One region of the Paenibacillus amylolyticus genome, then DNA from elsewhere that is predicted to be linked to it. Evidence: riboswitches for the same ligand, from Rfam matches in the RefSeq annotation. Region 1 holds a riboswitch; the other holds the start of a gene.

Region 1 (3,415 bases):
TTTGTCCTTTTTTGGCCATAAAAATATCCCCTCCAAGTGTCACTTGAACCCTCATGATAACATGAAGGTTTTTTTCAAGTGTCTACTTAAAGGGGATAATACCACCAGGAAGATTTGTACCGGCTTTTCATATCAATCCTATTACGCCTTAGGTTCTGCATCATTTTCAGTAGACGACTCCGTCTCAGGCTCTGCACGCTTTGCCTTCGGTTTAGCCAGCTTTTGCATCATTTTGCGGCCGGTTGGCGTCTGGGCCAGTCCACCTTGGGCTGTCTCCCGATGGCGGCTCGGCATTGCACTGCCTACTTCCAGCATGACATCGATGACTTCGTCTGACGGAATGGCACTACGCACTCCGGCCAGGGCCATGTCAGCCGCAGCCAGCGCCGTAACTGCACCCAGTCCATTACGGACGATGCACGGGATTTCAACAAGGCCTGCGACCGGATCGCAGATAAGGCCCAGTGTATTCTTTAACGCCAAACCAACGGCATGAACGACCTGTTCCGGTGTACCTCCACGCAGTTCAACCATGGCACCCGCAGCCATGCCGATCGCGGAACCCACTTCCGCCTGACAGCCACCCTCGGCGCCGGAGATAAATGAATTGTTGGCGATAACATAACCAATCGCTCCCGCACAGAACAACCCGTTCACCAAATGTTCGTCCGTCCAGCCAAATCGCTCCTGTGAACTGATAAAAACACCCGGGATAATGCCGCAGGAACCGGCTGTTGGTGTTGCCACGATCCGGCCCATGGAGGCATTCACTTCAGATACACACAGGGCATACGCCATGGCAAGTGCGGAAGCATCTCCTGAACAAGTCTCGCCCTTGCGAATGTACTCAGCCATTTTTTTGCCGTCTCCACCTGTTAATCCACTGCGTGATGTCGTATCTTCCGTTAACCCTTTGCGTACCGCTTCCTTCATCACCTGATAATATTCAGACATCTGCTTCACAACATCCGCTTCCGGTGTATTGGTCTCCTGAACCTGCTCCTCGATCATCAGCTGAGCAATGGTTTTGGATTCTGCTGTACAGATCGTATTCAGTTCGTGCAAATGTTTAAACCGCATCCGAATCAACTCCTCTCTTCAAATCAATGACACGAATGTCCAATACATGATCGAGCTCCCTTAGACGCTTGAGCATATCAGGATTAGGCACACCATCCATTTCCATCGCGGTAAGTGCTTCGCCATCACGGGCTTTCCGGTCCACCTGCATATACCCGATGTTAACCCCGGATGAACTTATCGTGGACGTTACCGATGCAAGCACCCCTGCTTTGTCCGCATGTCGCAGAACGAGTGTTGGGAACTCACCACTAATCTGAACACGAAAATCATTCATCGAATGCACGGATACGCTTCCACCACCAATGGATGCACCGATTAAGGAGCAGGCACGTTCTCCATGCCACAACTCAATTTTGACCGTATTTGGATGAGGAGCAGGCAGACCGCTTGTATAAAACTCAACCTCCATACCCGCTTCCTCTGCGTATTGCTCTGCATCCGGGATACGCGGATCGTCTGTGACATAATCCAGCAGACCGCCGATCAGTGCCAGATCTGTTCCGTGCCCCTGATACGTATCTGCAAATGAACCGTACAGCGTCAGCCGAGCACGATCTGGCGTACATCCTAGCCACTGTCGAGCAATTCTCCCTAACCTTGCCGCTCCAGCTGTATGTGAACTTGAAGGCCCCGTCATCGACGGACCAATAATTGAGAAAACATCTTTAAATCGCACCTTGTAACCCTCCATTATTAATCATGATTCATATTTGTAAAATGTATTCGTCATTTCGATCCCGGAGTTCCATCCACAATGTCCCTTATTTTGGATATGATGACATCAAAAAAGGACAGAAGAAGGCCCAGGCCCTCTCTCTGTCCTCGATACCTGAGAGTTTCACGATCAGCAGTGTCTCACGACAAGGTGCATTGCCTGCGATTACAGACAAGTTCACCGGTCTGACTGATCATATACCCCTTGGGTGGCGCAGTTCGCGCACTCTCCAGAGTTGCGTCCAACGATGGTACATTTACCTGAGAGATTAACCACTGCGCCGGGTGCGCAGCAGCTTGCTCCTTCGGTGCCTGAACACTAGCCATATTGCTCGGCTAACTCAGGTCTCTCCCGCTCGTTATCATCCGCTGTATTATCTTAATTCGATTCGAATTGGTATATTTCTAAATTTTTGATCAAGTATACCCATAGAGTAATGTACAACATCATATATGTCAACAAAAGTAACGTGTAATTATCATAAGTTCGATGTCTATTTTAACTGAAACGAATAGCATTAATATTTCTCACTTCCGCTGAGGCACTCGTGACGTTGCTAGTTGTCGTAAATTGGATACTTATCGTGTATGCATTAGTCGTTGTAGCCGGGGATGTATCCACGTAAGTGTTGGAGGAAAGAAACCTCAACGTTCCCGAAGCATTACCGCTTCGTGAGAGCTGCAATTGATTAATTAAAACTCCATTACGTCTCAGATTAATGTTATACGCAATACTCCAGTTAGCCCCTACAACTATTGCTACTTGTGTACTATTATCGATTTTCACGCGTTGACCTGCCACTACAGGTACATTAAGTGTCTGAATCGTCGTTTCGGCTACTAATGAAAGACCTAACGCCGTGGTCTGGCTATCAGCAAACAAGGAAGAATCCGCAGGGGCAGAAGCTGCTGTCGATCCAGTAGCTCCTGTTGCGCCAGTGGCTCCGGTCGCTCCCGTTGCTCCCGTTACACCAGCCGTCCCGGTTGTTCCCGTCGCACCTGTCGCACCTGTAGCCCCAGTGACTCCGGTCGCTCCCGTTGCTCCCGTTACACCAGCCGTCCCGGTTGTTCCCGTCGCACCTGTCGCACCTGTAGCCCCAGTGACTCCGGTCGTTCCCGTTGCTCCCGTTAAACCAGCCGTCCCGGTTGTTCCCGTCGCACCTGTAGCACCTGTAGCCCCAGTGACTCCGGTCGCTCCCGTTGCTCCCGTTACACCAGCCGTCCCGGTTGTTCCCGTCGCACCTGTCGCACCTGTAGCCCCAGTGACTCCGGTCGCTCCCGTTGCTCCCGTTACACCAGCCGTCCCGGTTGTTCCGGTTACGCCTGTTGCACCTGTAACCCCTGTGACTCCGGTCGCTCCCGTTGCTCCCGTTGCTCCCGTTACTCCGGACGTCCCGGTTGTTCCGGTTACGCCTGTTGCACCTGTAACCCCTGTGACTCCGGTCGCTCCCGTTGCTCCCGTTACTCCGGACGTCCCGGTTGTTCCCGTCGCACCTGTAGCCCCAGTGACTCCGGTCGTTCCCGTTGCTCCCGTTACTCCGGCTGTCCCGGTTGTTCCGGTTACGCCTGTTGCACCTGTAACCCCTGTGGCTCCGGTCGCTCCCGTTGCTCCCGTTAC
Region 2 (3,415 bases), 2.2 Mb from region 1:
TGACGGGCTTCCGGATGAACGGTACGGGATACGATAAGCTGTTTGCGACGTGTTGCTGCTGCGGCGAGATTACCGGCTTCCGCAAAAGCTGTTGCGCCGTCATACATGCTGGCATTGGCTACAGCCATACCGGTTAATTCACAGATGTAGGATTGAAATTCGAAAATGGCCTGTAGTTCACCTTGGCTGATCTCAGGCTGATAAGGTGTGTAGGCAGTGTAAAACTCGGAACGGGAAATGACATGATTGATGACGGAAGGAACATGATGATCATATATGCCAGCGCCGAGGAAGCTGGCGTGTGTTTCGAAATTGGCGTTGGCGCCGGCTTGTTTGGACATGTGACGTGTCAGCGCATATTCATCAAGTTTGGAGGATAAGGGCAGCTCGCCCTGATAACGTATCTCTTTTGGAATGTCCTGAAACAGATCCTCCAGCGTATCTACACCGATGGTTGCGAGCATGGCGCTCTGATCTTGCTCAGTCATGGGAATGTAACGGTGCTTGCTCATGCTTGATCAGCTCCTTGAGTAGGTGTCTTCGACGTACGTGTCCGTTTATGAAAAGGGGTCTTCACGACCTCGGCTCTTAATTTCTTGCCGCGGATCTCAATCTCAAGCGGGGTTCCCAGCGCAGCGTATTTGCTGTCGATGAGGGCAAGCCCCAGATTACGTTTCAATGTAGGTGATTGCGTACCTGTTGTCACTTCACCAATCCGTACGCCTTCGGCGTAAATCGGATAGTGGGGGCGGGGAATACCGCGCTCCAACACTTCGATGCCGACCAGTTTGCGGGCGGGCCCGTCAGTTTTTTGCTGTAACAAGGCTTCGTGTCCGATAAAAGGTCCGGCATTCAGCTTCACAAACATACCTACGCCAGCTTCGAGTGGAGAGATAGTTGCCGACAATTCCTGTCCATACAGAGGGAGCTTTGCTTCAAAGCGCAGTGTATCCCGGGCACCAAGTCCGGTTGGTACGAGTCCGTGACCTTCACCGGCTTGCATTAATCCATTCCAGACCACAGCAGCCTGGTCCGCAGGAACATATAGTTCAAAGCCATCTTCACCGGTATAACCGGTACGGGACAACAGTAATTTTACTCCACATACTTCAGCATCCTGCACAAAACGAAACGGTTCAATCGAGGATAGATCCGTATCTGTAACTTTCCCGATAATGTCTACAGCCAGTGGACCTTGCAAGGCGAGCAGCGCTGTCTGCTCCGAATCATTGGTCATGCTCACGCCAGGGATCAAGTGCTCTTGCAGCCACGCCCAATCCTTGTCGATGTTGGAGGCGTTAACCACAAGCATATAATGCTGATCTTCCAGCTTATACACGAGCAGATCATCCACCACACCGCCATTTGGATAACACATCAGGGTGTACTGGGCTTGACCGGGAACCAGCGTGGTCACATCATTGGTCATCATTTGTTGCAAAAAAACTTCAGCCTGCTCACCCTGTACTGTGAATTCGCCCATATGGGATACATCGAACAGTCCCGCGCGCTCGCGTACTGCTTCATGTTCTTTCTGGATTCCGCTAAATTGTACCGGAAGCTCCCAGCCTCCAAAATCAATGCACCGTACGCCTTCGTATTGCTGATACAGTGGGAAGAGTGGTGTTCTAAGCAAATCGGACATCAAATCACCTCGTCATGGGCCGTCAGCCGGCCGGATATACAATCGTGGATCAATGAACCAGGGTGTTTTTAAATTTTCAGCTAGATATTTTCATCACATAAGTATGGTAAGGGCAGCTATGGCAGCGCCGTTCTACATCCTGTTTTTCGTTTTTTGGGAAAAAGGAAAAGGACAGGCCAAAGAATCGGCATGCCAAGTAGCACGCTGTATTCTAAGGCTCTGTCCCTTGTACCTGAGAGTTACCCCGCTGCGTTGCGCAGCAGGTTTCCCCTTGGGTGATCATAACGCCCGCACAGGGCGAATAGATGCTCTCCAGAGTTGCGTCCCGTAAAAGTCCTTTTGCCTGAGAGATTCACCCCCGCTTATCGGTGGTTTACTCCTTCGGCGTTACCTCATGTACATCCCGAATCGGGTGTCACGGGTAATCTCTCCCTTTACATTCATCCGCGGGTATAACATAGTCCAATAAACACATTTACTCCTCTCATTAAAACGTGAATCCACTACTGATGTCAAGAACGATATCATAGATAATGATTTAAAACCGAATATTTAATTTATTTTTTATTTTATTGTTCGTGTATTTAAAAAGACTACGCTTACTATTCTAATATTCACCAGTATATGAAGAAAGAGTGTAATCCGGTTACAGGATTTAGAGGTGTTCAGCAAATAAATTGTGAGGTATCTTGACATTTGATTCAAAAATGTCATACGCTATGTTCTGGGAAAAAGGTTAAGGTCAAAGAACGCATGTACTCATTAATGAAAAGCGAGGCGGATATCGATGAGCGAATTGAAAAGTGATTTCCTGTACAGTGAAGAGCACGAATGGGTGCAAACCGTAGGGGAGGATACTGTACGTATTGGCATTACCGAGTTCGCGCAGCATCAGCTGGGTGACATTGTGTTTGTGGAATTGCCTGACCTTGAAACCAATGTAAAAGCAGAGGACAGCATTGGAACGATCGAATCGGTCAAAACGGTGTCGGACTTGTTCTCTCCCGTCACTGGTTCAATCATTGCGGTGAATGATTCGTTGCAGGACTCCCCTGAACTTGTGAACAGCTCTCCTTACGAGGAAGGCTGGATGATTGAGATCCGTGTTGAGGGAGATCTGACAGCAGCATTGTCTACATTGATGAATGCAGACGCGTATCGGAAACATACGGAAGAATAGTATCAACGAACTTGTACTTATTAACATATATTTTATAATTAAATGATATGAGCTTCATATTGTTTCGACCTGTGTGAGCCGGATGCTTGCACAGGTTTTTTGTGCTTTCCAAGAATGGTTTTGAATGTGGAATGAAGCAGATTGTGGATGTAAATCACCTGATTGGACCAAGCTATAGTTTAGAAAATGATTCTGGAAATGACAAAAGTCATAGGCAAGAAAATCCTTGTGTACCAATGGGTTCAGCCATTATGCATCAAGTAAAACGATTACATAACCTAATGTTGTCATCATTGTTCATGACGAAAGTACGCTTTCATTTCATTGAACAGGAGAGCATTCTCGCTTAGGATTACAGCAGGGGAGAAATGATACCCCTTTCATAAATCATAATCACTTGATCCAAGGAGGATAATACAATGAGTAATTTGGACCAATCGTCCAATTCCAAAGGTGGGCTACGGGTAGGTGTTCAGCGTTTTGGCCGATTCCTGAGTGGTATGGTCATGCCGAATATGGGAGCGTTCATCGCCTGGGGATTAATTACGGCTCTGTTCATTCCAACAGGCTGGTTCCCTAACGAGACGCTT

Evidence for each region. Region 1 has a riboswitch for glycine ahead of sdaAB (L-serine ammonia-lyase, iron-sulfur-dependent subunit beta). Riboswitches for the same ligand answer to the same signal wherever they lie in the genome.
Region 2: linked by a shared signal. The riboswitch ahead of gcvT (glycine cleavage system aminomethyltransferase GcvT) and the one ahead of sdaAB (L-serine ammonia-lyase, iron-sulfur-dependent subunit beta) in region 1 are both predicted to bind glycine.

The regions. Positions count from the first base shown of each region.
Region 1 covers NZ_CP145892.1:527,424-530,838, reverse strand. Annotated here, with positions in the region: gene V6668_RS02530 (transposase) at 1-19, opposite strand, end outside; gene sdaAA (L-serine ammonia-lyase, iron-sulfur-dependent, subunit alpha) at 142-1,080, opposite strand; gene sdaAB (L-serine ammonia-lyase, iron-sulfur-dependent subunit beta) at 1,070-1,759, opposite strand; glycine riboswitch at 1,898-2,033, opposite strand; glycine riboswitch at 2,038-2,162, opposite strand; gene V6668_RS02515 (collagen-like triple helix repeat-containing protein) at 2,297-3,415, opposite strand, start outside.
Region 2 covers NZ_CP145892.1:5,239,007-5,242,421, reverse strand. Annotated here, with positions in the region: gene gcvPA (aminomethyl-transferring glycine dehydrogenase subunit GcvPA) at 1-512, opposite strand, end outside; gene gcvT (glycine cleavage system aminomethyltransferase GcvT) at 509-1,645, opposite strand; glycine riboswitch at 1,863-1,963, opposite strand; glycine riboswitch at 1,967-2,089, opposite strand; gene gcvH (glycine cleavage system protein GcvH) at 2,433-2,825, shown strand; gene V6668_RS23195 (PTS mannitol transporter subunit IICB) at 3,245-3,415, shown strand, end outside.